DNA from 3 places in the Rhodococcus sp. GB-02 genome. Region 2 is predicted to be linked to each of the others. Evidence: riboswitches for the same ligand, from Rfam matches in the RefSeq annotation. Region 2 holds a riboswitch; each other region holds the start of a gene.
What was found. Region 2 has a riboswitch for cobalamin ahead of cobN (cobaltochelatase subunit CobN). Riboswitches for the same ligand answer to the same signal wherever they lie in the genome.

Region 1: linked by a shared signal. The riboswitch ahead of ACSW29_RS05080 (CbtB domain-containing protein) and the one ahead of cobN (cobaltochelatase subunit CobN) in region 2 are both predicted to bind cobalamin.
Region 3: linked by a shared signal. The riboswitch ahead of metE (5-methyltetrahydropteroyltriglutamate--homocysteine S-methyltransferase) and the one ahead of cobN (cobaltochelatase subunit CobN) in region 2 are both predicted to bind cobalamin.

Annotation. Positions count from the first base shown of each region.
Region 1 is NZ_JBPUKE010000001.1:1,060,021-1,070,136, reverse strand. Features, by position in the region: gene ACSW29_RS05105 (hypothetical protein) at 1-640, opposite strand, end outside; gene ACSW29_RS05100 (LuxR C-terminal-related transcriptional regulator) at 866-3,553, shown strand; gene ACSW29_RS05095 (HIT family protein) at 3,592-4,017, shown strand; gene ACSW29_RS05090 (alpha/beta fold hydrolase) at 4,002-4,739, opposite strand; gene mhuD (mycobilin-forming heme oxygenase MhuD) at 4,785-5,093, shown strand; cobalamin riboswitch at 5,182-5,319, shown strand; gene ACSW29_RS05080 (CbtB domain-containing protein) at 5,345-5,539, shown strand; gene ACSW29_RS05075 (CbtA family protein) at 5,530-6,306, shown strand; gene ACSW29_RS05070 (NAD(P)-binding domain-containing protein) at 6,366-8,201, opposite strand; gene ACSW29_RS05065 (hypothetical protein) at 8,342-9,487, opposite strand; gene ACSW29_RS05060 (acetoin reductase) at 9,707-10,116, shown strand, end outside.
Region 2 is NZ_JBPUKE010000003.1:121,830-131,945, forward strand. Features, by position in the region: gene cobJ (precorrin-3B C(17)-methyltransferase) at 1-734, opposite strand, end outside; gene ACSW29_RS21115 (precorrin-8X methylmutase) at 731-1,357, opposite strand; gene cobG (precorrin-3B synthase) at 1,377-2,519, opposite strand; cobalamin riboswitch at 2,571-2,703, shown strand; gene cobN (cobaltochelatase subunit CobN) at 2,743-6,363, shown strand; gene ACSW29_RS21130 (GMC oxidoreductase) at 6,403-8,043, opposite strand; gene ACSW29_RS21135 (PPOX class F420-dependent oxidoreductase) at 8,247-8,627, shown strand; gene ACSW29_RS21140 (TIGR01777 family oxidoreductase) at 8,635-9,540, opposite strand; gene ACSW29_RS21145 (metallopeptidase TldD-related protein) at 9,540-10,116, opposite strand, start outside.
Region 3 is NZ_JBPUKE010000002.1:656,506-666,621, forward strand. Features, by position in the region: gene ACSW29_RS16210 (NtaA/DmoA family FMN-dependent monooxygenase) at 1-866, opposite strand, end outside; gene ACSW29_RS16215 (CGNR zinc finger domain-containing protein) at 980-1,525, opposite strand; gene ACSW29_RS16220 (EamA family transporter) at 1,594-2,541, shown strand; gene ACSW29_RS16225 (ABC transporter ATP-binding protein) at 2,587-3,525, shown strand; gene ACSW29_RS16230 (ABC transporter permease) at 3,525-4,319, shown strand; gene ACSW29_RS16235 (sensor histidine kinase) at 4,320-5,444, shown strand; gene ACSW29_RS16240 (response regulator transcription factor) at 5,441-6,070, shown strand; gene ACSW29_RS16245 (helix-turn-helix domain-containing protein) at 6,291-6,728, shown strand; cobalamin riboswitch at 6,826-7,034, shown strand; gene metE (5-methyltetrahydropteroyltriglutamate--homocysteine S-methyltransferase) at 7,194-9,458, shown strand; gene ACSW29_RS16255 (ABC transporter substrate-binding protein) at 9,517-10,116, opposite strand, start outside.

The sequences.
Region 1 (10,116 bases), on a different contig from region 2:
CGACAGAAATCCCGTGTGGATCACACACTCCCGCGGTGGTCGCCACCCGCACGGTGACATCGCCCGACCGCACGCGAACCGCCCCCTGATCTGCGGTGACCAGTGCAGCGATCGGTAGACCGTCGGCGTCTACCCGCTTTCCCGCAGTCATCGTCGCCGTTCGGGTGAAGTACCGGTCGGCTTCCAGATTGCCTATCAGGCAATGTAACCCGAACTCGTCGACACCCGAGCCGTCTCCGCAGTAGTCAGGCACGGACGGCAGAACGAAACCTCGAGGCACCGGAAGTTGCACGACCACGTCGGAGAGCGGATTGCCCCGGACACCGATGTCGATGACATACGTCACCGGATCACCCTCTCGGATAATGCCGTTGGACGGTCCCGAATCGAGCCCTGGACCGTCAGTGGAATCGAAGGGCGGCGCACCGTCAATCGCCGTCAGCTCGACGGTGAAGGGAGGCACGAACTCTCTCTCAGCCGCCAATCGAACATCCGACTGCATCGGAAGCACGCCGAGCGCAGCAGCGCCGACCACCAGGGCTCCGGTCACGACAACTATGCCGATACCTCGGCGCCACGCTCTCGGCCGGAGTCCGACGACAACGCCCTCCGACCACACCTCTGACAGACGAGTTCTCACGACGCTCCTTCGATGTCTGACTCTCGGGGCCCCCGACAGGCGCTCGCGGCTACATTTGGCGAATCCCGAGCTACGTTCAATAGAAGTCGCTCGAGGGACTCGAAAGCCAATGGTGACGGCGTGATTGTGTGGGTGAACTTCCCTCACCCAGGGTGAATTCCCGGGTGAATTGCCCGGGATGGCACGCTCTGGATTCGCACCAGCTACGCTCCTCCCTGTAGATAGATGGATCGAGACAATCCGCCCAAACTCTTCAATCACTGCGGGGCGCGAAAGCAGAAAGGGTCCGCGCTGATGTTCGGGATGGACGGCCACGACTGGGCAGCTATTCCCGAAAGGCGCACTCTCGCGACGTCGATTCCCCGGCAAGCGCTCTTCAAAAAACTTGACCGACGTGCCGCCCTGACCATCGTCCGTGCACCGAACGGCCACGGGAAATCGTCATTGATCGCATCGTGGCTGCGCGCTCACCTGGCATCCGAACGAGTACTCGTGTGGGTCTCGGCCCCACAGCCCTCGTCGACACTCGAAGATTTCTGGGCCGTTGTTCTCGATCGAATCCACGCTGCCGGAATCGCACTGCCCGACGTCGACGATCTCGCCGATCCTTTCACCGCTGTCGCCAAATCACTGAACGCCCTCAGCCGCCCCGTACTGCTCGTGCTGATCAGGCCGGATCTGATATCGGAACCAGAGTTGGACGATCAGTTGATCGAACTCCTCACCCTCTGCCACAACCTGGACCTCGTGGTCACGCTCTCGGGCTTCGGCATGTTCTGCGAGCCGTACCTGCTCGACACCGACCACGAGGTGATAAGCGCGAGTGAGCTGTTGTTCACGAAAGCCGATACCGCCCATTTGCTCGCACAAGCTGACGTACACACGACTGACGGTGATGCCGAACAAATCACATCCCTGACGGGTGGGCTGCCAGCGCTGGTTCGCGTCGCCGTTCCCGCCGTCCAGGCATCGGGTAGCCGCAACCGCGAGCAGATGATCAGGAAGAACATCGCGCAGGCGATAGACGACTACGTGAACAAATCCGTTCTCACGACCGCTGATCATGTGAAACAACTCGAGTTCCTGCTCGCGACGGCCTTTGCGCGATCGATCACCGTCGACATCGCCGCAATGCTGTTCGAGTCCCAACACCCTGAGGATGCCGAGACCGTTCATCAGGTTCGCGTGCGCCTGGCGATACTGGAGACAGCCGGATTGTTGTCGCGGGTCGAGACCGAAGCCGAAGAAACATGGGAGTTGCCGCCTGCAATCCGTCGATCGATACTCGCGCGCCACACCCGCGCTGGAGTCGATCCGGCGCAACGTCTTTCATTCCTCGCGCACAACCGACTCGACCACGGTCATCACGCGTCGGCACTGGACTACGCTGTCGAGGCACAGAACTGGACCCTGGCCGTAGACATCGTCGAGCAACACTGGGTGACGATGATCGTCCACAGCCTGGACTCGGTTCGCTCTGCCCTCCAACGGATTCCGGCGGAAGCTGCAGACAAACACTCTGCTGTGGAGGCGGGGCGCGCACTGTTCACGATGCATCCGAGCGAGCGCTCGACGGTAGTCGACTTGCTACCCGAATCGCCGGCAGAACTGTGGGATCTCGGCGCTGAAGCCGGCGCGAAGGACGCCTTGAGCATTGCCTGCGTTCAATCGATCATGCTCAGGATGGCCGGCGAGTACGGGCTCGCAGCAGAAACCACCCGGCGCCTGTCTCACCTCAGTCGCAGTGCGCTGGAGAACAACCCGGAAGCGGTCAGTGCACAGCTCCCTCTCATGCGGCTTCAATGGGCGATCAATTTCCAATTGAGCGGCAGGCTCACCGAATCCACGATCAAGGCCCGAATGGCATACCACGGCGCACTGTCTCACGGAGTCGACTTCATCGCTCGCAACTCCGCGGGTAGTGCCGCACTGAATTGGGCGCTGGCTGGTGAGCCTCGCCAGGCCGCATACTGGTTCGAACTCGAGCAAAAGCATCCGGATCCTGGCGGTTGGCTCGAACCTGTGGTCAAGATCGCCGGCCTGACAGCACGGGCGCTAACGGCTCTCGACACACTCGACTTCGACGACGCACGTGGGACACTGACCGAACTCGGTTTTCCTTCCGACACCGAGGAACTGTGGGCATTCGTCGTCTATGCGCACTGCCAATTCGCCTTGACCTCCGGCGACCACACTGCGGCACTACTGTTGCTCCACAATGCGATCGAAGCACATTCCAAGCAGTACACGGCTACATCTTTCGCACTCCCACTGATGCAATCCGCCGAGATCGATCTCCTGCTCGCTCTCGGACAGGGGAACAATGCCGTAGCACTGGCCAAGGAGATCATCGATCCTGCCGCCAATCCGTGGACCCTCACGTCGGTGGCACGCCTACGGCAGCGGATCGGCCAGAACGAAGCCGCGGTCGCCCTCTGCCACCAGTTCGACTGGTCCGGCGAGTCGTATCCGCGAGCACAGATGGAATCGCTTCTGGTGCAAGCGGTTGCACACTCCAGATTGGGTGAGCCGCGCCTCGCGGCGCAGGAATGGTCCAGAGCCTGCAGTATCGCGGATCAGACCGGACTTCTGCGTTCGTTCGCGACCATCTCATCGGCGGACGTCGAGAAACTCGAATCGATGGCGAAGTCGAATTCGCGAGCACTCGCCGAATTCGCGAAAACGCCTCGGGCTGACTCCTTTCCGGAATTCGTGCACATCGTGGAGCTGACCGAACGCGAACAGATGGTCCTCTCACTCCTGGCGATCGGAATGGGGTCGGCCGCGATGGCGGACAAACTGTACGTCTCCGTCAACACCGTCAAGACTCAACTACGCACTCTCTACAAGAAGCTCGACGTACACAATCGAAACGAAGCGATCACGAAGGCACGCCAACTGCGCCTGCTGTAGTCCCGGGTCGGATCTGATTCGGACTACATTCTGTAGACATGAGCACCGATACCTGCGTCTTCTGCAAGATCGTCGCACTGACCGAGCCGGCGATTCTCGTTCACGAGAGCGAGACGACTCTCGCATTTCTCGACGCCAGACCCGTGAGTCGCGGACACACTCTGGTGGTCCCCAAGCGCCATGCAGAAAACCTCGATGCTCTCGAAAGCCATGAGGGCGCAGAGATGTTCCGCGTCGGGACGCTCATCGCCGGCGCTCTACGTCGCTGCGACATCGCCGCAGACGGCGTCAACTTCCTGGTCAACGACGGTCGCGCCGCGGGCCAGACCGTGTTCCACTCGCACCTGCACGTCGTCCCCCGCCATCGCGGCGACAAGGCGAAGTTCGCTGCCGGACTTCTGGCCAGACGAGCCGTCGAACTGGAGCAGGTGGGCTCGTCGATCCGCAGTCAGCTCACCGTCTGAAGGAACTTCGTCACGACGTCGCGGTAACGCTGCGGTTGATCGTCGTGGACCAGGTGACCGGCGTCGGCAATACGTACGTACCGGGTTTGCGGCCGCTCGGCCATCTCTCGCATCTGTCCTTCGGGGGTGATGGTGAACTCCCCCTCGATCAGCAAGGTCGGTGCCTCGATCGCCTTCCACTGATCCCAGAAATGCCTCGTGCCCCATTCCTCGGAGATGTCGCGGAAGGTCGACACGTCGCCGTGCAGGTACCACCCGTCGTCGCGACGGTCGAAGGAGTCGAGAAAGTACTGACCGGCGACGGGGCCGAAGAATTCCTTCATCGCGTCCTCGGAAGCAAACGGCTGCGGCCACGCCGAAATCATCTGCGCCCAGTCCGCAGCGGTGCGTCCCCGAAAGTCCGGGGCCATGTCTTCCAGGACCAGCGCACAAACCTTTTCGGGATGCGCGGCGGCGAAGCACCACGCGTGCAGAGCCCCCATCGAATGACCGATCACGGTGATCGGCTCCTCGATGGAGGCAACGGCCGATGCCAGGTCGTCGACGAATGCCTCGGTAGTCAGCTCTGACGGCGCCGGCCTGCCGTGACCGGCAGCGTCGAAGGTGTAGACGTGGCCGAACTCGCGGATCCACGGAACATGGCGACGCCACGTTCGGGAGCTGCCCATGAGGCCGTGCAACAACAGAATCGGTTGGCCCGTTCCACCTTCGTCATGCAACACGAGTGTCACGGTACGCGGTGAGGCTACGCGGGTAATGTCGCTTGCATGGCAGTCGTGAAGATCAATGCAATCGAAGTCCCCGAGGGCGCCGGCCCCGAACTGGAGAAGCGCTTCGCAGCACGCGCTCACGCAGTCGAGAACTCCCCGGGCTTCCTCGGGTTCCAGCTCCTCCGCCCCACCGCCGGCGAGAGCCGCTACTTCGTGGTGACGCAGTGGGAGTCCGAACAGGCGTTCGCCGATTGGCGTGACGGCCCCGCCCGCGAAGCACACTCCGGCGAACGAGCGAAGCCCGTCGCTTCGGGTGCGTCGTTGCTTGAATTCGAAGTTGTCCTGGACGTAGCCGCCAAGAGCTGATCGCGAGCGATTGTGCCCGCTCGTGCGGGCACAATCGACGGTCATCTCGGGTTCGCGCGTTGACACGGAGCGGGCGGTAGTGCAAAAGTTCGCTTGTAAACGCGATGGTCCGACAGGAATCCGGTGCAACCCCGGAGCGGTCGCGCCACTGTAATTCGAGGTGAAGTGCCTTTTCGGTACGGCTATTTCGACAGCCAGACACTTCGGCCATCGCATGGACCTAGGGGACGCGAAAATCCCAGGAGGCTTCGATGGCTCTCGCCTATTCTCCCGATACGTCGATCGATTCGACTCGTCTTGCTTTCCTCGCCGCTGCAGTAGTTCTGTTCGCGATGCTGGCTCTCTACCTGGTCGGATTCGACCAGGGCGCGGTCTCTCGCACCGGCATGTACATGCATGAATTGATGCACGACGGACGCCACTTGATGGGCCTGCCGTGCCACTAGTCGACAATTTCACGAAGCTTCTCATTCGTGGATTGTTGGCTGGTTTGATCGCGGGCATTCTTGCCGGCGGTGTTGCGTTCGTGCTGGGTGAACCACACGTCAACGCTGCCATTGCGATCGAAGAAGCCAACAGTGCAGCCAGTGAGCATGCCGGCGAAGCCGCTGGGCATTCGCACGGCGACGAAGAAGAACCACTGGTGAGCCGCGACGGGCAGCGCGCCGGGCTGTTCCTGGCCACTGCGCTGGCCGGACTCGCACTCGGCGCGATCTTCTCGGTTGTCGCCAACTACGCGCGACGACTCACCGGAATGTCCGGGCCGTTGTTGGCGATCACCATCGCCGTCGGCGGTTGGCTGGCCATCGAGGCCGTGCCGTTCTTCAAGTACCCGGCCAATCCGCCGGCCGTCGGAGACCCGGACACCATCAACCAGCGGACACTGCTGTGGCTGGCTGCCGTGATTCTCGGACTGCTGTCCGTCACAGCGGCCGCAGCGGCGGCAAAGGCAGTTTCAGGACACGAGTTCCTCAGCGTGCGCATCGCTGCTCCGGTGGCTGCGTTCCTGGTGATCGTCGCGATCGGTTACCTCTCGCTTCCCGGCATCAACGAGGTGGGTGAGGACTTCCCGGCAAACCTGCTGTGGGAGTTCCGACTTTCCTCGCTCGCTACGCAGGCGACGCTGTGGCTCGTACTCGGATTGGCATTTGCCTTCCTCACCGAGCGCGCGACCAAGAACGCCGACGTGGCAAAGAAGTACGCCCTTCGCTGAACCTGCTGTGCGCCTTTGTTAACCGCCCGCGGTTGACGAAGGCGCACAGCAGTTCTTTTTCAGCTCAGATGATGCACTTCCTGCAGCCCGTAGACCGGCGTCGGAATGCCCTCGTAGCGCGCCTTCAACTGCAGCGCGAGGTACAGCGAGTAGTGCCGCGACTGGTGCAGATTGCCGCCGTGGAACCAGAGCGCTTCCTGCTGCGTCGGCTTCCACATGTTGCGCTGCTCGCCTTCCCACGGTCCCGGATCCTTGGTCGTGTTCGAGCCGAGGCCCCACACCTTGCCAACCTTGTCCGCGGTGTCCTGACCGATCAGATCCGCCACCCAGCCGTTCATCGAGCCGTAGCCGGTCGCGTAGACCACCACGTCGGCAGGCAGTTCCGTACCGTCTTCGAGGATCACGCTGTTCTCGGTCAGCTCACGAATGTTGCCGTGCGCGAGCTTGATGTCCCCGTTGGCAACCAGTTCGGCCGCACCGACGTCGATGTAGTAACCCGAGCCGCGTCGTAGGTACTTCATGAACAGGCCCGAACCATCGTCGCCCCAGTCGTGCTCGAAACCCGCCTTCTCGAGGCGATCGTAGAAGTCCTTGTCGCGCTCACGGATTGCGTCGTACACCGGGATCTGGAACTCGTGCATGATCCGGTACGGCAGCGAACCGAACGTGAGATCGGCCTTGTGCGTCGTCATTCCGGCAGCGAGCGCGCGCTCCGAATACAGATCACCCAAGCCCAGATCCATCAGCGAATCCGACTTCACGATGTGCGTCGAGCTGCGCTGCACCATCGTGACGTCGATGCCGTTCTCCCACAGAGCTCCGCAGATGTCGTGCGAGGAGTTATTGGCCCCGATCACGACGACCTTCTTGCCCACGTACTGATCCGGGCCGGGGTGCTTGCTCGAGTGGTGCTGATCGCCGAGGAATTTGTCCTGCCCGGGGAACGTCGGCACGTTGGCCTTGCCGGACATACCCGTCGCCATCACCAACTGCTTGGGACGCAACGTCAACTTCTCGCCGTTGCGGTTGACCTCGACTGTCCATTCCTGGGTCTTCTCGTCGAACGACGCGGAGGTGCAGGTCGTGGAACTCCAGTACGGAACCTCCATGACCTTGGTGTACATCTCGAGCCAGTCGCCGATCTTGTCCTTGGGCGCGAACACCGGCCAGTTGTCGGGGAACGGCATGTATGGCAGGTGGTCGTACCAAACCGGATCGTGCAGGCACAGGGACTTGTAGCGTCCGCGCCACTGGTCGCCCGGCCGCTCGTGGCTGTCGATCACGATGGCCGGAACTCCGAGTTGGCGCATCCGGGCACCGAGGGCGATGCCTCCCTGCCCGCCGCCGACGATCACGACGTAAGGCTGTGTGGTGTAACCGAGTTCGCGATCCTCGATCTCCTTCTGCTCGGCCCACGTGACGCGGTTCGGGTCTGCTCCGTGCTTCGCTCCACGAGGCCGGCGAGTGCCCTTACCTTCCTCGTGTCCCTTCAATTCCTGCAGCGACGTCAGCAGGGTCCAACCTTCATCTCCCTTCAAACGAAGGTGCCCGTGCGCGCGACCGGTTGCAGTCTCGAATTCGATCCAGGCCGACGTGACGCCGTCGGCTTCGTCGGGTGTCTCGGTCGTCCGAAATCCCGAAGGATCGGTGTCGTCGAGACGCTCGGAGAGCATGTCGGCAATCTGCTCGCGACCTTCGACGGTCTTGATGTTCCAGGTGAACGACACCAAGTCTCGCCAGAAGCTGTCGAGTGCAAATTTGCCTGCCACACGCTCGATGTCACGAGCCGCGAGGGCCGACTCGAAATCCGCCAGCCAGGCGTCGACGCGTTCCTGAGGTGTCACCGCCGTCAACTTCACCTCGGGGGTGACTGCGGAATCGATGGTTTGCGTCATCACTTCTCCTTGTTTGTGAATGTGACACACAGCACATCCCATGAGTGGCCCCGGTCACAAGCGTTGCAGTCTGTTGCAATCAGCGGGCGCGGTGCCGACGTCCGATACCGGTTGCTCGCACCGATGTGCGGGCAACCGACTCACCCCTCCGAAGGCTTGAATTTGCCGAGTCCCAGCGACTGAAATCCTACGACGTAGAACAACGTCCACAACACGGCCCAATCCACGAAACCCAGTGCATTGCCGTGCAATCCGTCGACAACTGCCGGCTCGTGAAGAATGTGCTCTGCCGCAAAGCGGTAATAGAACAAGAATGTGACCACCGCGAGCACAAACGTGAGCAGCGCGCGGATCCCCAGGTTGACCCCGCCCGCAAAGCCCGTGGGCTTGTTACCGAAGGCGTTGGCCCAGAAGATCATCCAGAAGGCCCAGCACACACCGAGCTGCGCCGGGAACTGATGGATCACACCGCCCAACTCTGCAACGGCATCGCTTCCCACCAGCACCTTCACAACCGGAAGTGCCACGAAGTACAAGCCTGTTCCCACGGCAAAGTTACCGATCGTGGCTGCGAGCGCCGTCTTTCCGCCGCCGCCGAACAGTCGCCACGGCCAGTTGTCGAGCGTCTGGCCGGTCAGGATCACGACCACCACGACGCAGTAGAACCACCCGAGTACGGTGTCGACGGTCATCAACGGATCCGTGGCGGACAGCGACACGGACGGCAGACCGAACACGAAGTACAGCGCCAGCGTCGGGACGGCGACAAACGCGATCTCACACAAACCCACCAACGGCTGCTTCATCCCTAGGGAAGTCCACGGCCAATGCTGCCAGTTCAGGACCACCATCACCCAGGTCCCGAAGCCGAAGAGCACGAACAGCGCACCCGCGAAATATCCGAGGCCGCCCTCACGATCGGCCGCGAAATCCGGGTACAAGCTCCCCAAGCCGTTTGCCAGGAGCCACGTCACGACGACGGCGAAGACCGCGGTCGCGACCATGATCGCCAGGCCTTTCGCCGGCTGCGGGAGTCGATCGAAGCCGGCGAACTCGCAGTTGAAGCCGATGAACACAACAAAGAGGATTGCCCAGAAAAGCGCCGCGTTGAACGGCAGAGGATAGAAACTCCAGGGACTGGTGGTCGGATCGGCCAGAAGATACCAACTCGCCACGGCCAGCACGAGAACGATCACGAGGTTCGCGATCCCGAACCCGATCCAGCGGCGTGACGGTTGTCGGCTCGGCGTGGCCGGTTCCGTGGGTGTGTCGACTGTAGCGGTCATGTGCCCTCTCCCAGATTGTCTCGCAAGATGATTCGCGAAGTGGTGGCGCAACTATGGAACCGTCGCGCGGGGTACCGGGAGGGTTGCCGAGGGTTGCAACCGCTGCCCCATTCTCCGGAATTGCAACACGGTGCAACCCTTCCGGACTGTGGTCGCCGTCACATACAAATCACTCACCGGTTCACAACCGACTGGTTCACTGCTTACGAGGAGATCTGCATGAGCATCACGGGCAAGGTAGTACTGGTCACCGGCGCCGGCCAAGGTATCGGACGTGGAATCGCTCTCCGCCTGGCCCACGACGGCGCCGACATCGCGTTGGTCGACCTCGACCAGAGCAAGTTGGACTCAGTTGCCGACGAGATTCGACAGATCGGGCGTCGTGTGACGACGTTTATCGCCGATGTCAGCGATCGCGCGCAGGTTCACGCCGCAGTCGAACACGCGCACAGTGAGTTGAGCGGATTCGACGTCATCGTCAACAACGCGGGAATCGCTCTCGTCGGCCCGATCTCCGATGCGACGCCGGAAGAGGTCTCCAAGATCTGGAGCGTCAACGTCGACGGTGTCCTGTGGGGAATTCAAGCCGCGGCAGCAAAGTTCCAGACGCTCGGTCAGCGCGGAAAAAT
Region 2 (10,116 bases):
GCAGGTCGAGGGTTGTTCGACGGGCTCGGAACGATGGCGATCGAGAAGTACGGAACTCCGTCCGGGTCGACCTCGGCAGCGGATTCGACGCGTTGACGTGTGGTGCTCGCGCGTTCGACGTAGTGCGCTTCATCCAAGCGGCCTGAATCCTCGAGCGATTGCAGGACCGGTGGGAACGTGCGTCCGAGTTTGAGAATGGCTGCGGCGTCGGTTTCCTTGAGCCGCCTGGTCAGCTCGGCCTGCGGCAATGTTCCGGGTAAGATCGTGAGGATTTCTTCACCCTCGACCAGCGGTTTTCCGAGTGCAGCCGATGCCGCGCTGACGGAGGTGACACCGGGAATCACCTCGGCGTCGAAGCGATCGGCCAGCCGCTTGTGCATGTGCATGTAGGAGCTGTAGAAGAGCGGATCGCCGGCAGCGAGCAACGCGACGGTTCGACCGGCCTCGAGGTGAACTGCGAGTCGCTCGGCAGCCGCTTCGTAGAACTCGTCCATCGCGCCCTGATATCCGCCGGGATGGTCAACGGTCTCGGTGGTGACGGGGTAGACGAGGTGTTCTTCGATCTGCCCTTCGCGCATGTACGGCGCTGCAACTGCGCGGGAGATGCTCTTGCCGTGCCGCGCAGAGTGGAACGCGACCACGTCTGCCTCGCCGATGACGCGGGCGGCCTTGACGGTCACCAATTCGGGATCGCCGGGGCCGATACCGACACCCCAGAGCTTGCCTGCACTCATTCGACTTCGCTCGCAATCGCATTGACGACCGCCGCAGTGATTGCGCTGCCGCCGCGTCGGCCGCGGAGCACGAGATGATCGATTCCGCTGGCGTGTTCGATGAGAGCTTCCTTCGACTCGGCAGCGCCGATGAAGCCGACCGGACCTCCGACGATGGCGGCGGGACGGGGTGCTCCGGCTTCGATGAGGTTCAGGAGATGGAACAGCGCGGTGGGTGCGTTTCCGATCGCGACAACAGCGCCCTCGAGCTTGGCTCCCCACAGTTCGAGTGCAGCGGCCGAGCGAGTGTTGTCGATGGTCGACGCCAGCACGGGGACCCGAGGATCGCCGAGGGTGCAGATGACGTCGTTGCCGGCGGGCAGACGCTTGCGCGTGATGCCGGCCGCCACCATCTGGGCGTCGCAGAAGATCGGCGCGCCGTCGCGCAGAGCGGCACGCGCGGCCGAGACGACTCCAGGCGTGAAGGCGACGTCGTCGACGAGATCGACCTGGCCACTTGCGTGAATCATGCGCACTACAGCTTGCGAGACATCCGCCGGGAAACGGCTCAGGTCGGCTTCGGCCCGAATGGTGGCAAAGGACTGGCGATAGATTTCCGCGCCGTCACGGATGTACTCGATCATGTGCCACACGATAGAGGCATCACCGATCGGCCGGATTCACCCGGTAACCGTCACCCGTCGCAATCACATCCGCTACGTCCCCGCGGGGACGTCCGCAGCTGCGGTCGCACCCGGCCCAGTGCTGGCGCCCGACGACGGGCAGTTCTGCCTGCTCTACCGCGGTGATGGCGTCGGTGCGCACATCGGCGAGCGACTTCTCGCATCCTGGGCTTCCGGTGCAGGCGGTGACGTCGAGCCACGGTGAGTTCTCGTCGAAGATCAACCCCATCGGCGCCAACACCCGGACTACCTGCTCGGCAGCCCATTCGTCGAGGTCGAAGATATGCACCGATCGCCACGGCGTCACGACGACGGGTTTGTCGACGGCGGCGAGGAACTCGGCCAGCCGAGCGTCGAGCAGCCCGAATCGCAGGCCGCCGCCCAGGGCAACCGTTCCGTCTCGCTGCTCGAGCCAACCGATGGTGGGCCGTGCATCATGCGTGAGATCTGCCGCGCCGATGGACTCGGCGCTCAGACCCAACTGCTCGAGGGTGCGTTCGATTCCGTCCGGAACCTCGGCCAGGCGCCAGTGCTTGTCGCGGACGTCGAGGAACGATCGAGCCGCCTCGAGGAGCAATTCGACGGCGTCATCTGCATGTACGCGGTGAGTGGTGTGGTGACCGGCGAGCACCAGGGAATGCTCGGTGGCGCTGCGCGCATGGAGGCCGAAATCGCCCCGCAGCCCAGTGATGTCTCCGCGCCCGTCGTCAAGGGTGAACAGGGTTCTCCCCGGCAGATCCGCCAATGCCTGATCCGCTTGGATCGCCGAATCGAGACGGTGGACCAGTTCACGAATGTCGGCGACGCCCCCGATACGGCCGGACAGTGGGGACGCGAGAATGTTGCGTACTCGCTCGTGCGTCGCGGACGGCAGCAGGCCGGCCGAAGCGATTCGCGCCGCGAAGGCTTCGGGGTCCGAGACCGAGCGCAACTGAACATTGCCCCTCGAGGTGAGTTCCATCTGCCCGTTACCCAGATCGCGCGCCGCGTCTGCAAGCGTCTGCAATTGGACCGGGGTGAGGAGACCGCCGGGTAGGCGCACGCGAGCCAGTGCGCCGTCGGCGGCGTGGTGAACTTGCAGTGCACCCGGGCACGCGTCTGGCTGTGAACGGTCCGTGGGCATGGCTCCAGGGTACGACCTGTCATGAGTGCCTTCTGCGGACCGGTAGCATCACCACCACCAGTGACGGCAGTTGAGGAAACCGGTGAAAGTCCGGTGCGGTCGCGCCACTGTAAGTGTTGCTCGAGCGGGACGTGTTTCCGCTCGGAAACACGAGTCAGACCCTCAACCGCCGTCGATGACAGATCTGTGCCACGGGGCGCGAAACCCCAGGAAGGCTTCACCCGTGATTCTTCTGCTCTCCACGTCCGACACCGATCTGCTGAGCGCCCGCGCCAGCCAGGAAGCCGGCGACGGCGTCGCCTATCGTTGGGCCAATCCCTCACGCTTGCTGGTCTCGGAGGACTTGCCGCCCTTGCTCGACGGCGTCGACCTCGTGATCGTTCGTATCCTCGGCAGCCGTCGCAGCTGGGAAGACGGCCTGGAGATGGTCCTTGCCTCCGGACTCCCCGTAGTCGTTCTCGGCGGCGAGCACGCGCCGGACGCCGACCTCATGGAGTGCTCGACGGTCTCCGCCGGTGTTGCTGCCGAGGCGCACAACTACCTGGCTGAGGGTGGCGCGCAGAATCTGGCACAGCTGCACCACTTCCTGTCCGACACCGTCCTGCTCACCGGTCACGGTTTCGAGCCGCCGGCCCACCTGCCTTCCTGGGGGATCGCGGATTTCGCGCCCGATCTCGACTCGGCGACCGGTCCCGTCATCGCCGTTCTGTACTACCGCGCTCAGCACCTGGCCGGAAACACCCGGTATATCCAGGCGTTGTGTGACGCCGTCGCCGAGGCCGGTGGCACAGCGCTCCCGATCTACTGCGCATCACTACGAACCGCAGAAGCCGAACTTCTGACCACTCTGCGCCGCGCCGACGCCATGGTCGTGACAGTTCTTGCTGCCGGTGGCACCAAGCCCGCGACGGCGTCCGCCGGTGGCGACGACGAAGCCTGGGATGTTGCCGCACTCGCTGCGCTCGACGTCCCGATCCTGCAGGGCCTGTGCCTGACCAGTAGCCGCGCCACCTGGGACGAGAACGATGACGGACTGTCGCCTCTCGACGTCGCGACCCAGGTCGCGGTGCCGGAATTCGACGGCCGCATCATTACAGTCCCGTTCTCATTCAAGGAAATCGACGCCGATGGACTGTCCACGTACGTCCCCGACGTCGAGCGCGCTGCCCGTGTCGCCGGGATCGCGGTCCGTCACGGCAAGCTGCGCCACATTCCCACCACCGAGCGTCGCGTTGCACTCATGCTCTCGGCGTACCCGACCAAGCACGCCCGCATCGGCAACGCCGTCGGTCTCGATACTCCGGCGAGCGCAATCGACCTGCTCACCGAAATGCGTTCTGCCGGTTACGACCTCGGTCCGGTCGACGGTCCGGACGCAGTTCCCGGCCTGGCGGCGAAGGACGGCGACGCGCTGATCCACGCCCTGATCGCGGCCGGCGGCCAGGATCCCGACTGGCTCACTGCCGAGCAGCTCGAGGGAAATCCGATCCGAATCTCGGCAGCGAAGTACCGCGAATGGTTCGCCACGTTGCCCGAAGAGCTGCGCAGCGGTGTCGAAGAGCATTGGGGCACAGCGCCCGGCGAGCTGTACGTCGACCGCTCACAGGATTCCGACGGCGAAATCGTCATCGCGGCACTGCGTTTCAACAACATCGTGCTCATGGTTCAGCCGCCCCGGGGATTCGGCGAAAAGCCCGTCGCGATCTACCACGATCCGGATCTGCCGCCGAGCCATCACTACTTGGCGGCCTACCGCTGGATCGCGGCGACGCCTGACGCTGGTGGATTCGGCGCCGACGCGGTTGTGCACCTGGGCAAGCACGGCAACCTCGAATGGTTGCCGGGCAAGACACTCGGCATGTCCAGCAACTGCGGCACCGACGCAGCGCTCGGCGACCTGCCGCTGATCTACCCGTTCCTGGTCAACGACCCGGGTGAGGGAACACAGGCAAAGCGTCGTGCCCACGCGACGCTCGTCGATCACCTGATCCCACCGATGGCCCGCGCCGAAAGCTACGGCGACATCTCCCGTCTCGAGCAACTGCTCGACGAGCACTCCAATATCTCCGCACTGGACCCGTCCAAGCTCCCGGCCATTCGCCAGCAGATCTGGACGCTGATGCGTGCTGCCAAGATGGACCACGACCTCGGCCTCGCGGAGCGGCCCGAAGAAGACGTGTTCGACGACATGCTCCTGCACGTCGACGGTTGGCTGTGCGAGATCAAGGACGTCCAGATCCGCGATGGTCTGCACATTCTCGGGCGCGCTCCCGAGGGCGACGCCGAAATCGAACTGGTCCTCGCCATGCTGCGTGCCCGTCAGATGTGGGGTGGCGAACAGAGCGTTCCCGGTCTGCGTGAGGCTCTCGGGCTCAGCGAAGACGGCGACGAGTCCCGCAGCCGTGTCGACGATATCGAGGAAAAGGCACACGCTCTGGTTCGCGGCATGTACGACGCCGACTGGAACCCCGCCGCCGCCGAAGACCTCAGCGACGACGAGACCGTCGTGAAGATCCTGCAGTTCGCCGCCACCGAAGTAGTTCCACGCCTCCGACAGACGAACAACGAGATCAAGCAGGTCCTGCATGCGCTTGACGGCGGTTTCATCGCGGCCGGTCCGAGCGGCTCGCCGCTGCGCGGCCTGATCAACGTGCTTCCCACCGGTCGCAACTTCTACTCGGTCGACCCCAAGGCAGTTCCGTCGCGTCTGGCGTGGGAGACCGGTCAGGCGATGGCCGAGTCGCTCGCCGCTCGCTATCTCGCAGATCACGGCGAATACCCGCGCTCGGTGGGTCTGTCGGTGTGGGGAACCGCAGCCATGCGTACCTCCGGCGACGACATCGCCGAAGTGTTTGCGCTCCTCGGTGTTCGCCCCGTCTGGGACGAAGCAAGCCGACGCGTCGTCAACCTCGAAGTCATCGATCTCGAAGAACTGGGCCGACCGCGCATCGACGTCACCGTCCGCATCTCCGGATTCTTCCGTGATGCGTTCCCACATGTGCTCGCATTGCTCGACGACGCCGTTCAATTGGTGGCAGCGCTGGACGAGACGGACGAGCAGAACTACGTGCGCGCTCACGCACAGGCGGATCTCGCCGAGCACGGCGACGCCAGACGTGCGACCACCCGCATCTTCGGTTCGAAGCCCGGAACCTACGGCGCCGGCCTGCTGCAACTCATCGACTCCAAGACCTGGCGCGGTGACGACGACCTCGCCGAGGTGTACACCAACTGGGGCGGCTTCGCGTACGGACGTGGGCTCGACGGAATCCCGGCAGCCGACGACATGCGCAGCGCATACCGTCGAATCAACGTGGCGGCCAAGAACACCGACACGCGTGAGCACGACATCGCCGATTCGGACGACTACTTCCAGTACCACGGCGGCATGGTTGCCACCGTGCGCGCGCTGACCGGGAAGTCACCCGAGGCGTACATCGGTGACAGCACTCGGCCGGAATCGGTTCGCACACGCACACTTTCGGAAGAGACCGCGCGTGTCTTCCGGGCGCGCGTGGTCAACCCCCGCTGGCTCGACGCCATGCGCCGTCACGGGTACAAGGGTGCATTCGAGATGGCGGCCACGGTCGACTACCTCTTCGGGTACGACGCCACCACCAACGTCGTCGCGGACTGGATGTACGAGAAGCTCGCCGAGACCTACGTTCTGGACGAGCAGAACCAGAAGTTCATGACGCAATCCAATCCGTGGGCCCTGCACGGAATCGCCGAGCGGCTCCTCGAAGCCGCCGAGCGAAACATGTGGGAGCACCCCGAGCAGAAGACACTCGACGGCTTGCGTCAGGTGTACCTCGAAACCGAAGGCGAACTCGAGGGGGAGTAGACCTCGAGCATTACCGGCAGGTCCGGGCGCTGACGTGTTTCAGCGTCCGGAATTGATGATCTGAGCGATGTTCCGCTCCGCCAGAGCAGTGATTGTCAGTGACGGATTGACGGTGCCGGTGCTGCCCGGAATGGCGGCGCCGTCCATCACGTACAGGCCGTCGTAGCCCTTGACTCGCCCGTAGCCGTCAGTCGCCTTGCCCAGCACCGCACCGCCGAGGGGATGTGCGGTGAACGAGGAATTGACGTCCTTCGCGAACGGCAGCGCCGACGGCAGCGTGGTTCCGGCGAACGCCATCTTGTTCTGGACGGCGCGCAGCGCCTCGACGGTGGCGTCGTTGCCGTTCTTCGGCCAGTTCAGCACAACCCGATCGGAGCCGCCGTCATAGGCGAAGTCGGCGCGTTGCGAGTCGAGAGTCATACCCAGGGTTCCGAGCATGCCGATGTTGACGGGTAGGCCGGGGACGTACCAATTTTCGAGGGAGAGTGGCATTCCCGACTCGTCGACGATGCGTGATGCCGACGGTGCCGCTTGCGCATTGCCGTCACTGAAGCCGAACGAGCGCACCATCCCGGCGTCGCCGTTAGTTCCCCAGCCTTTGCCGACGTGTTCGTTGAGGTTCGGCAGCGCGCCGGTCGCCTGGGCACGTACCAGCAGCTCGGACGTGCCGATCGAGCCTGCACCGAGGAACAGACGGTCACAGGTGAGTGTCTTCCGGGCCAGAACGCCACCCGTCGGATCCGTCGATTCGACATCGACGACGTAACGTCCATTCCGTTCGCGACTGATCGCGAGCACCTGGTGCCCGTAACAGACGGTGACTCGTCCGGTGGCTTCGGCGGCCGGAATGTAGTTCTGCGTGAGGTCGAACTTCGCGCCGTTGGAATTACCCATGTTGCTGTCCCCGACGGTGGCCGAGGCTCGGGTTCGGCCGTCGAGTTCTGAGCGCACCACGTCCCAGTTCCAGATCCCGTCGATGCGTTGCGGATCGAAGCCGGCACGACGAGCGTCCTGGTCCCAACGACGGGAGTGGCCGAAGTTCGGGGTTTGGTAGATGTCTTCGGGCAATGGGCTCAGACGCAGCATCTGGCGCACCTTGGGGTACCAGGTGGACGCCATCTCGTCGTAGTCGAGGGAATTGCCGAAGACTGCTTCGAAGAATCGGCGCTCGGGCGCAATCATCACGCCGGTGAAGATGACGGAACCACCGCCGACGGCAGCGCCGCGCCAGACCGAGATGTGTTCGTAGTCGGTGGCATCGAGGACGCCGCTGAAGTAGTCGCACACCACAGGAAGCCCGGTGAGGTTGGTGAACGATGTTCGCCGGAACACTCCGCGGCCGTCGGCCAGCATGTCGGAGGTGTGAATCTCCCGCTGCGGATCGTGCGGCCAGCGAAGTCCGCGCTCGAGAATCGTGACCTGCGTGCCGCTCTGCGCCAACCGGAGAGCGGTGGCGCTGGCGCCGAAACCTGAGCCGACGACTATGGCCTCGGAATGCTCCGGGGGAATAGGCGAGGGTGCGAACAACTCGGGGACGAGTGCGCGGTAGTGATCGGCACCCATCGGTAGCTCACGCAGAGGCGCGGGGGCGGCGTGGCTGATCGAGGTCGACATGAGCGGTGTCGCGGCTGCAACGGCTGCGCCCATCCCGGCCGCTTTGAAAAAGTCACGACGCTGCATGTGTTTGTTCGACTCCCCAGTTCGACGATTTGCCTCAGAATAACTCGAGGTGGAGTTTGTGGACGAAACGGCGTCTTCAATGCCTCAGGAAACCGGATAAATCGTGCATAAGTGGCATGTTTCAGCCGAGGTTGTGCGATCGCCAGATAGTCGCGGAAGTCGGTCTGTGTTCAGCGGGAGGCACTCACACCTATCCTCGAGGAGTGAACCCCGACTTCAAGCGTGTCTCCGAGGCCAAATACGTCCTACTCACGACCTTCCGCAAGGACGGAACGCCGGTGGCGACTCCGCTCTGGGCCGCACCGGACGGCGACAAGCTCCTGATGTGGACCGTCACAGATTCCTACAAGGTCAAGCGCATCAGGCGAAACCCGTCAGTCACCGTCGCTGCGTGTGACGCTCGGGGAAATCCGAAGGGTGAACCGGTTGCCGCCGTCGCCGGGATCCTCGACGGACCGGGCACCGATCATGCTCGCGACGCGATCGCGCGTCGCTACGGAATCCTGGGCTGGATCACCATGAAAGGCAGTCTCCTGCGCCGCGGCAAGACCGGAACGATCGGACTTGCCATCACTGCAGCCTGACCGAGCATCAGTTGCCGAGTAGATCGTCCAACGCTGAATCGAACCGCGGATAGGTGAATGGGAAGCCGTTGTTCGCCAACACTCTCGACACGGCATGCCGACCCGTCAGGCCCAGGGCAGCGTCGCTGCGCAAAAGGAACGCGCCGATTCTGACCATGAACGCGGGCGTCGGCGGCGCAGGTGGGCGATGAAGGTGCTTGCGCAGCCCGGCCATCAGTTCTGAGTTTCGGACGGGATCCGGAGCAGTCGCGATGACCACCCCCGAGGCAGCCGAATCGGGTTCGAGTGCCCAGCGCACGATCGACAGCCAGTCCTCGATGTGAATCCAACTGGTCCACTGCCTACCCGAGGCGACGCGTCCCCCCAGTCCGAGACGCACGAGCAACAGCAGTCGCTCGAGCGCCGGCGTGCCTTTCTCCAGGACGACGCTGGTCCGCAGGATCACTACTCGTGACGTGTTGGCGCCCTCGACCGCTGCCTCCCAGTCCTTTGCGACGTCGGTCATCTGAGGCGGCCCGTCAGCGAGAGGAGAATCCTCGTCCAATCGGGTCTCACCCGCATCGCCGTAGATCGCGAGCGTGCTCGCCTGGATCCACACCGGAACAGGGCTCGCCAGTAGTTTCGACGCTTCGACCAGCGCGCGGGTCGGATCGACTCGGGAACTGGTGAGCAATGCGATGTTTGCAGGTGTGGGTCGGCGATCGACCAACTCGCCGGCCAGATTGATCACCGCAGCGCCGTCGAGTTCTCCCGCCCAGTCGCCTACCGTGACGCCGTCCCACTCAACCTGCCTGTGTCTGCCGGGTTTCGGTGACCGAGTCAGAACCACGACGTCATACCCGCGGTCGGCGAGATCGTCGCTGATCCGGCGGCCGAGAGCACCGGTGCCACCGGCGATCACGACCTTCGCCATCACTGTGCCTGACTGACCGAGGACATGTGGAAATCGGGAATCCGCATCGGCGGCATAGCCGTTCGAGTGAACCAGTCTTTCCACTCGCGGGGGAGCGTGATCTCGGTGCGGCCCGCCTCGGTGACCCGCCGCAGGAGATCGAGGGGGCTCTCGTTGAAACGGAAGTTGTTGACGGCGCCGACGATCTTGCCGTCCTCGATCAAATACACACCGTCTCGCGTGAGTCCGGTCAGTAGCAGAGTCGCGGGATCCACCTCGCGGATGTACCAGAGGGTCGTGAGCAGCAGTCCCTTCTCGGTACCCGCGATCATGTCCTCGATCGACGTGTCGTCACCACCGGTCAGGATGAGATTGTCGCCGGGAACTGCGACGGGTCGACCGAATTCTTGGGCAGCGTGGCGCGGGTATGCCAGCGCATTGACGACGCCGTCTCGGACCCAGTCGACGGGTTCGATATCCATGCCGTTGTCGAACAGTGAGACGGACTCGCTCGACGACGTCGTGATCACGAACGGCGCGGACTGCAAGCCCTCGGCCTCGGGGTCGGAGGTCAGAGTGAGTGGCAAGGCGCCGAGT
Region 3 (10,116 bases), on a different contig from region 2:
CGTCCGGCATCGAAGTCCGTCGATTCCTCGGCTTCTCTGACCAATCGTTCGACTTCGACTTCGGTGGCGCCGTACGTTGCGTGGAACGAGCTGAAAATCAGTGGCAGTTCGTCCCCACGCCCCAACTCTGCCGCCCGGGCGCGGATCGTCTTCGTGTAGGTGACCGCGTCCTCGAAGGTTGCGAGAGAAGTGAATACGACCTCCGCGAAGCGAGCACCCAGTTCGATACCTCCGGCAGATTGGCCGGCCTGGAATTGGACCGGACGACGCTGCGGCAGGGAGGGGATGTTCAGCGGCCCCTGCACCGTGAAGTACTTGCCTCGATGCTCGATGGGGACCACCCTCGACGGATCGAGCACCGCTGAGCCCTCTCCCCGGGTCAGGGCGCCGGGCTTCCAACTGTCGAAAAGCGCGTTGACCACCTCGAGCGATTCGGCCGCTCGGGCGTACCGCTCCTCCGGACTCGGCAGATCCAGGTCGCTGTAGTTCTCTTCTCCGAGTGAGGAAGTGACGGCATTCCATGCGGCTCGACCATTGCTGACGTGGTCCAGGGTGCCGAACAACCGTGCCAGGTTGAAAGGGTGATGAAACGTCGTCGTGACGGTCGCAATGAGCCCCACATGGGTGGTGACCGCACTCAGCGCAGCAAGGAAGATCAACGGCTCCTGCGCGCCGATCGCACCCTGCGCACCGAAGCTCAGGAGATCGGCGGCAAACAGTCCGTCGATCTTGTTCGCCTCGGCCGTCTTTGCGACGTCGATCGCGGACGCGACCGTCGAAGTCGACGGATCGATCGCGGCGTCGTAGATGCTCACCGCCCCGCTGACACCGGTCACCGTCTTGAGCGGACGCCTACGATCGGCCACCGACCGTCCTCCTAGCTTCGCGAAATCTGTTCCGGATTCACAACGCTAGACCGATCCTGGCTCCCGACAAGGTATTCGCTCAGCCTGGTTCTATCCCTGCGAACACCGCTTGGTCACGCCCCGGATTTACGGGCACGATAGGCGGCGACGTGCGCCCTGTTCCCACAGTTTCCGGTGTCGCAGTATCGCTTCGACCGATTTCGCGACAAGTCCACGAAGACCGCTTCGCAGTCCGGAGCCTCGCACCATCGCAACCTCGAGAATTCGTCGGTTCGGATCAGATCGAGCACACCCATCGCCGCTTCTGCAGCCATCCGGTCCACGAGGGGCGAATCGTCAGCGGTGACGTGCAGATGCCAGCCGAGATCATCGTGCCTGGTGAGCCGCGGCCTCGCGCCCGATTCGAGCAGCAGTGAGTTCACCACCTCGACGGCGTCGTCCACTCCCGTGGCTTCCCAGAACTTTCGCAGTCGTGGACGCAGTGCACGAACCGCCGCCAATTCCTCCAGAGTGCCGTCCCGCCGGCCGGTCCAGCGGTCGGCGTCGAGGAACCTGGTCAGTTCCTCTTGATCCGGCAGCAGCTCGGCCCCGCCGCGGGCCGTGTTGACCAACGAGGCAGCGAAGACGAGCGCCGATTCCGTGTCACCAGCAAAATGCACTTTGACTCCTGAGCCGTATCAACCTAATGTCAGCATCGTAATCGCTTTTACTCCTGACGGGTGACGACGTGAACTCTCGCAACGGCTTGATCTTCGCTCTGCTGTCCGCGGCAACGTTCGGCGTATCGGGCCCGTTCGCGAAATCTCTCATCGAATCAGGGTGGTCCCCCGGCGGCGCAGTGTTCGCGCGCGTTGCCGGCGGCGCACTGGTGATGATGGTGATCGCGGTAGCCACCCAATGGCCTCGACTACGACAGGTCGGCGCCCACACGCGAACCGTACTGCTGTACGGAGTGTTCGCGATTTCCGGCGTTCAACTGTGCTTCTTCAATGCTGTGAAACATCTTTCGGTCGGAGTCGCATTACTCCTCGAGTACCTTGCACCGATCATCGTCATCGGATGGGTGTGGATCACCAAAGGCGCGCGGCCGAGCGTGCAGACACTTCTCGGTGCAGCGGTTGCCTTGATCGGCGCCGCAGTGGTGATCGACGTCTTCGGATCGGCAGAGATCAGTGCCGTCGGAGTCGCGTGGGGACTGGCCGCAGCGGCATGCCTTGCAGTCTATTTCGTCATTTCCGAACGTGCGGACGGCGATCTCCATCCTGTTGTGCTCGCGGCATCGGGGCTGACCGTCAGCGCACTGGTCATCGGCGCACTCGGGCTCGTCGGCATCCTCCCCCTCGAGTTCTCGGCCTCGAACGCAGTCGTGGCAGAACACTCGGTGGGCGTGTGGCTGCCCGTGGCGGTCCTGGTCCTGGTCAGCACTGTCATCGCCTATCTCACCGGCATCGCCGCGATCACGCTGCTGGGGCCGACAATCGGATCTCTCGTAGCGCTGACCGAAGTGCTGTGCGCGGTCCTCGCCGCGTGGATCCTGGTCGGGGAATCCGTCACTGCACTCCAAGCTGTGGGTGGCGCATCTATCATCGCGGGGTTGGTCCTCGCTCGGCTCGGCCAGAGTGCACCGAAACAGATACCGGCCGACCCGATGACAAATGTCATGGCAGAAGAATGACGGACGGACGAGGGCTCGCGTCCTCGAAGCGAGCAGATTCTATGTATGACCTCAGCACAGGCACTGCACACACTCACTGAAGGATCGGCACACGACGCCGTCCGGTTGACCGGACTGCGCAAGAGTTTCGGAACCGTCGACGCCGTCAAGGGCATCGACCTGAGCATCCGCCCCGGCGAGATCGTCGCGTTCCTCGGCCCGAACGGCGCAGGCAAGACGACAACCATCGACATGATCCTCGGACTGTCCCGACCGACGTCGGGCGACGTGAGCGTCTTCGGAATGTCACCCCGATCGGCGATCGCCCGCGGACTCGTGTCCGCAGTCATGCAGACCGGCGGGCTGCTCAAAGAACTGACGGTGGCCGAGACCGTGCAGCTGACCGCCAGCCTGTACGCCCAATCCCGTCCGGTCGACGAAGTGCTGGGGCGAGCCGGAATCCTCGACATCTCCGATCGCCTCGTCAGCAAATGCTCAGGCGGACAACAACAGCGCCTGCGGTTTGCGATGGCGTTGCTGTCGAACCCCCAATTGCTCATTCTCGACGAGCCGACCACCGGTATGGACGTCGAAGGGCGTCGGGACTTTTGGTCCGCCATCCGCGCCGACGCAGATCACGGTCGCACTGTGCTTTTTGCGACGCACTACCTCGAAGAGGCCGATGTCTACGCCGACCGCATCATCCTGGTCCGGCAGGGCACAGTCGTCGCCGACGGAACCACCGCCGAGGTCAAGGCGATGGCGTCCGGGCGCACCCTGCGCGCACGAGTCCCCGGTATCACCGACGAACTGCTGCGAGCCATACCGAACTCGGACGCCGTCGAGGTGCGTGGTGAGTCATTGCTCGTGCACTCGGGTGACACCGATGCCGTTGCACGGTTCCTGTTGACCAATACCCAGGCTCGCGATCTCGAAATCGTCTCGCGTGGCCTCGAAGACGCATTCATCGCACTCACGTCGAACAACTCCGAAGGACAGAAGTGATGACCACTGCAACCGAAGCGAACACGTACGGAGCCGAGCGAACCGTCGTACCTCTCGGCGGATTCAACACGACGCTGTTGCGACTGGAATTTCGTCGCCTGACTCGCAATCGGCGCACGATGATCTTCACGCTCGTCATGCCGGTTGTCTTCTTCCTCGTCTTCGGGCTCGGTCAAGGCGACGACGATCACGGGATCGGGCACGGCAATGTCGCCGCGTACATCATGATCAGCATGGCCCTGTACGGCGCGATGCTTGCAACTACCAGTGGCGGGGCGATGGTCTCGATCGAGCGAGCGTCGGGATGGAGCCGTCAACTTCGGCTGACTCCCCTGACGCCGGTCGCCTACATCGCCGTCAAACTGATCATGGCGATGCTGCTCGGTCTCGTCTCGATCCTTGTCGTCTACGTCGTCGGCGCGTTCACCTCGGCGCAGATGGACGGATCACTCTGGTTCACAACGGCATTGATCGCCTGGTTGGGATCGTCGATCTTCGCGGCCTTCGGCCTGTTCATGGGGTATCTACTCCCCAGTGAGAACGTCATGCAGTTGCTCGGGCCGGGACTGGCTCTGCTCGCCTTCGGCGGCGGACTCTTCGTACCGCTCACCGACGGTTCCGTATGGGCGACCATCGCACAGTTCACCCCGATGTTCGGCATCAACGCCCTCGCCCACGCACCGTTGACGGGCAATAGCATTCACTGGACCTGGATCGTCAATATCCTGGTGTGGTTCGCCATCTTCGCCGGCGGAGCGATCTGTCGGTTCCAACGAGATACGGAGCGTGTGTAGTTGTCGCAAACGACTGACCGAGAAGATTCCGTCGCGCTCCCGCGGCGGAATCGTTTCGGCGTTCTCTTCGCGGCGGTCTGGATGGTATTTCTCGGCGGGCCGCTGATCGAGGGATGGAATCTGCGCGACGAACTGCGCGGCTGGACAGGGATTCTCGCGACGATCACCTTCAGTGCGCTCTACCTCTACACGTTCGCCACAACTCAGCAGCGGCGCCGAATGACCATGACTCGGCCGAAAATTCGCGAAGCTGCACTGGCTCTGGCCGCTCTGACCGCGTTGGCCGCCGTGATGATCGTCAGCGTCGGGCCGACGGGTTTGGCAGCCGCACCGTATCTCGCGGTGACAGCGGTGACGCTGCTGCCGACCGTCGCGGGCGGCATTCTCGCCTTGGTGTTTGCAGCCTCCGTGGAGATAGTCAGCCTCTCATCCGGGTGGGGTAATTACTCCGGGCTCTCACTCGGAGTCTGCGCGGCCGCATTCGCGACCTGGGGAATCATGTCCCTGATCAGCCGCAACTTCGCCATGCTCCATGAACGCGAAGAGCAAGAGCAGCGAGCAATCATGGAGGAGCGAACGAGGATGGCGCGCGATCTGCACGACATACTTGGGCACTCGCTGACCGTCATCACGATCAAAGCCGAACTGGCCAACCGCCTACTGGACGTCGACATAGAACGTGCACGCAGCGAACTCGACGATCTCGAAAGACTCTCTCGAGACGCGCTTGCGGACGTGCGCTCGGCCGTCGAAGGATTTCGTGGAATTTCACTTCCCGTCGAGATAGCCCGTGCGCGAGAGGCATTGCGTGCGGCAGGTATCGAAGACGAGGTGCCGAGCAGTACCGACATGGTCCCCACTCGCCTCCGAGAACTCTTCGCATGGACGATCCGTGAGGGCGTCACCAACGTGGTTCGGCACAGCGGGGCAACACACTGTCGGATCACGGTCGACGAAAGAAGCGCATCTGTCGTCGACGACGGACGAGGGGCCGGGTCGACGTCTTCCGGCAACGGTCTGATCGGATTGCGTGAGCGGGCCGGCGCGTCGGGCGCACGAGTGGTCATCACTCATCCCGAACCACAAGGGTTTGCACTTCAGGTCGTCGAACAGGAGAAAGTGTGAGCAACCAGGGCGATCGAGCAACCATACGGCTGCTCTTGGCGGACGACCAGGCGCTCGTGCGAGGAGCTTTGGCCGCGCTACTCGATCTGGAATCCGACCTGTCCGTGGTGGCCGAGGTCGGACGCGGTGACGAGGTGGTGGCCGCCGTACTCGAGCACCGCCCGGACGTCGCGCTTCTCGACGTCGAGATGCCCGGCATGGACGGTATCGCCGCGACAGCGGCCCTTCGCGAAGCAGCACCCGAGACCCGGGTTCTGATCGTCACCACGTTCGGGCGCCCAGGCTTTCTCCGTAAAGCCCTGCACGCGGGGGCCGGCGGGTTCGTCGTCAAGGACACACCCGCCAGGCAGCTTGCCGACGCGGTCAGGCGTGTTCATGCCGGACTGCGCGTCGTCGATCCCACCCTTGCGGCTGACAGCCTCGTCAGCGGCGAATCGCCCCTGACGGAGCGTGAGACCCAAGTACTGCGCGCTGCTCACGACGGCGCACCCGTGGCGGCCATCGCAGGGGCGCTGTTCTTGTCCGCAGGGACAGTTCGAAATCACCTGTCGTCCGCAATGGGTAAGACGGGTGCCACGACCCGCGCCGAAGCCGTGAGAATCGCCGAGTCGAACGGCTGGCTCTGATCCGCGTATGCCGGAATCCGCTTCGCCGGCAAATAGTCCGCCGTTCGATTCTTGATGACGATTTGTCCAGATCACTCAAAGTAGGGACCTTCTACCCTAGGGATTTTCCCTGCAACGACTCCCTTCGTGAGAATCCAAAACAGCTAATCGTTCGATAACTGGCTATGATTCAGTTAATTGAATCGACGGAACCTGCGCGTAACGAGGGAAGGGATGTCTCATGTCGAACCAGTTCAACGATCGCTTGAACTCGCTGTTCGAGACTGCCGACTTTCACGTCACCAACGCGATGGTCGTTCGCGGCATGACCGAGTTCGGTTGCCGCATCTCGACGCCGTACCTGTCGCAACTACGCACCGGCGTCCGAACCAACCCGTCACCCGAAGTGGTCGCTGCCCTCGCACACTTCTTCAACGTCCATCCGGACTACTTCTACGCCCCGTCCGACCACACTCCACCGACCATTTCCGGTGGCGAAGCAGACCTCTCACTTCTCGAACAGTTGCATAACGTGCGCCTGCGAAACCTCACTGCTCGGGTCGTCGACCTCTCACCGTCTTCGCAGGATCTGCTTGTCGAAATGGCGGAGAATCTACGTTCCTCCGAGAATCTTCCGCGCGTACCACCGGACTCGAATTCCTACATGTCACGCGCGTAGCGCCCTTCGCCGACTCTCCTTGACTGCGCAGGGAGGGTTGGCCTTATGCTGATCGATGCAGCTGGTTCGCCCGGCACGGTCATGAGGAGCCCCGAAGACCGTTCCCGGCGTCGAAGCCCCGTCAGCGCAAGCTGACGGAGTGAGAGGGAACCCGGTGAAAATCCGGGACTGTCCCGCAGCGGTAAGCAGGAACGACCGCCGTTTATGTGCACTGGGCATCCGCCTGGGAAGCGACGGCCAGTAGGTTCGATCCAACTCGATCGAGTGCCCGCGAGTCCGAAGACCTGCCGACTGTGTCGGGCACGCCGTGCCCGACGGTCCACCGCCTCGTGGAATGGGCGTGTAGATCTCCATCGGACCTCGTGTGTGGTTCGGGCAGTGCTGCCCGCCGAAGCTCGGGGTCTCGTGAGGTATACCCGTCTGCCGGCAGTGGCCATCAGTGCATTGGCAATCTGGAGAAACTCCGTGACAACGACATTCACTTCGACCGTGCTGGGCTCACCGCGCATCGGTCCTCATCGAGAACTCAAGCGGGCAACCGAAAGCTACTGGGCGGGGCGCATCGGCGCCGACGCCTTGCAGAGCGTCGCCCGTGACCTCCGTCGGCAGGGCTTGGCCGACCTCCGTGACCTGGGCCTCGACTCGATCCCGGTCAACACCTTCTCCTTCTACGATCAAATGCTCGACACCGCAGTTCTTCTCGGAGCACTTCCCGATCGCGTCGCATCGGTCGCCGATCCGTTGGACCGCTACTTTGCAGCTGCCCGTGGGACGGACACCATCGCGCCGCTCGAAATGACGAAGTGGTTCGACACCAATTACCACTACCTGGTGCCGGAGGTCTCGCCGTCCACCACGTTCGCACTCGACCCGTCCAAAGTCTTGTCCGAACTCGCAGAAGCACTTTCCGACGGCATTGCTGCCCGCCCGGTCGTCATCGGACCGGTCACCTTCCTGTTGCTTTCGAAGTCTGTCGGCACTGACGAGCCTCTGCTCTCGCGGCTCGACGAACTGCTCCCCCTCTACGCGGATCTACTCGGTCGGCTCGCGAAGGCCGGCGCGGAGTGGGTTCAGCTCGACGAACCGGCTCTCGTAGGTGATCGCACCGACGAGGAAATCGAAGCGGCACGCGCTGCGTACGAACAGCTTTCGGCACTGACCGAGCGGCCGTCGATCCTGTTGGCGTCATACTTCGGCTCGCTGCGTGACGCGCTGCCCGCACTCGCGTCCACCGGTGTCGAAGGATTTGCCGTCGATCTGGTGGCCGGTCAGGACTCGATCGGCTCCGTCCCCGAACTCGCCCGCAAACTGGTCGTCGCCGGAGTGGTCGACGGACGAAACATCTGGCGGTCGGATCTGGATTCGGCACTGAGCACGTTGGGTGCTCTGTTGGGCAGCGTGGATACTCTTGCCGTCTCCACATCGTGCTCCCTGCTGCACGTTCCGTACACTCTCGACGCAGAAGCCGATGTCGACAAGGCCCTGCGCTCGTGGCTCGCGTTCGGCACCGAGAAGGTCAAGGAAGTAGTAACTCTCGCAACCGCTCTCACACAGGGCCGAGAGTCGGTGGAGGACGAGTTCGCTCTGGCACGAGCGGCCGCGTCGACCCGCAAGGACGATCGCAGACTCAATGATGCGAGTGTTCGAGGCCGTCTGGACGCGGTGCTGAACTCGGCGACCGGTCGCGCGCCCGCCGCCGAACGTCGCGCTGCCCAGGACGAGTTGCTTTCTCTGCCGCCGCTGCCCACGACGACCATCGGTTCATACCCGCAAACCTCGAAGATCCGCATCGCTCGCGCAGCACTGCGCAAGGGCGAGATCGACGAAGCCGAGTACGTCAACCGTATGCGCGCCGAAATTGCCGAAGTTGTTGCGCTCCAGGAAAAGCTGGACCTGGACGTGCTTGTTCACGGTGAGCCGGAACGCAACGACATGGTCCAGTACTTCGCGGAGCAGTTGGACGGATTCTTCGCCACCGCCAACGGTTGGGTCCAGTCGTACGGCACCCGCTGCGTGCGTCCGCCGATTCTGTACGGCGACGTCTCGCGCCCGAAGCAGATGACCGTCGACTGGATCACGTACGCACAGTCGCTGACAGACAAGCCTGTCAAGGGCATGCTCACCGGGCCCGTCACCATTCTGGCCTGGTCGTTCGTCCGTGACGACCAACCCCTCGCCGACTCGGCAAATCAAGTCGCACTGGCCATTCGAGACGAGACCGTCGACCTGCAGGCCGCCGGAATCGGAATCATCCAGGTCGACGAACCGGCTCTGCGAGAACTACTCCCGCTGCGTGCCGAGGAACAGCGCGCCTACCTGGACTGGTCGGTCGGCGCCTTCCGATTGGCCACCTCGGGCGTCGCGGATTCCACCGCGATCCACACGCACCTGTGCTACTCCGAGTTCGGAGCGGTGATCGGCGCCATCGCCGGCCTCGACGCGGACGTCACGTCCATCGAGGCTGCCCGCTCACACATGGAGGTCCTCGACGATCTCAGTTCAGTCGGGTTCGACCTCGGCGTCGGCCCGGGTGTCTACGATATCCACTCGCCGCGTGTGCCGAGCGTCGACGAGATTGCCGAATCACTGCGAGAGGCACTCAAAGCTGTTCCGGTCGAGCGGTTGTGGGTCAACCCGGACTGCGGTTTGAAGACCCGCGGCCCGATCGAGGTCGAGGCATCGCTGCGCAACCTCGTCGAAGCCGCGAAGTTGGTACGAGCGGAGCTTTAGGGGCGAAGCCCCTGTGCGCCTTTTTGGTAGTGGGCACTACCAAAAAGGCGCACGGGGGTCAGCTCAACCACGTATTGCCGAAGAGCAGAATCCCGTCCGCACTCGGGGTCACTCCGTGGACGTTCTCGCGCCACGGGATGAAGACCTTTCCGGAGTTGACCACGGCCATCGGCGCCGTCGCGTTGACCACTGTCTGAATATCGTCGATGACGACTCGCCGCTCATCCTCGCCCGACGCTGTTTGCAGCTTGCCGAGCAGCTCGTCCATCCGAGCGTTCTTGTAGCCGAGGATGTTCGACGGCGATTCGCTGAAGAGGTTGCCGTACATGCGCACGAACGGCGACTCTTCCAACACGTTGAACGCGAAGTAGGACACGTCGTAGTCATGCTTTGCGTATAGCATGGAGATCAGATCGTTGATGCTGGTTGCGTAGGTGATGTCGACGGTGAAACCCACTGCCTGCAAGAGGGACTGAAACGTCAGCGCGCTGCGCTGCGTCGCCGGATCGTTCATTCCGACGTATGTCAGTTTTCCGTCGTACCCGTCGGCCTTCGCCTCGTCCAGATACTTCTTCGCGGCCTCGGGATCGAAACCGTTTCCGGCCACCGAACCGTGCCACCGCGACCACGACGCAAACATGTCGGTGCCGGGTTCGCC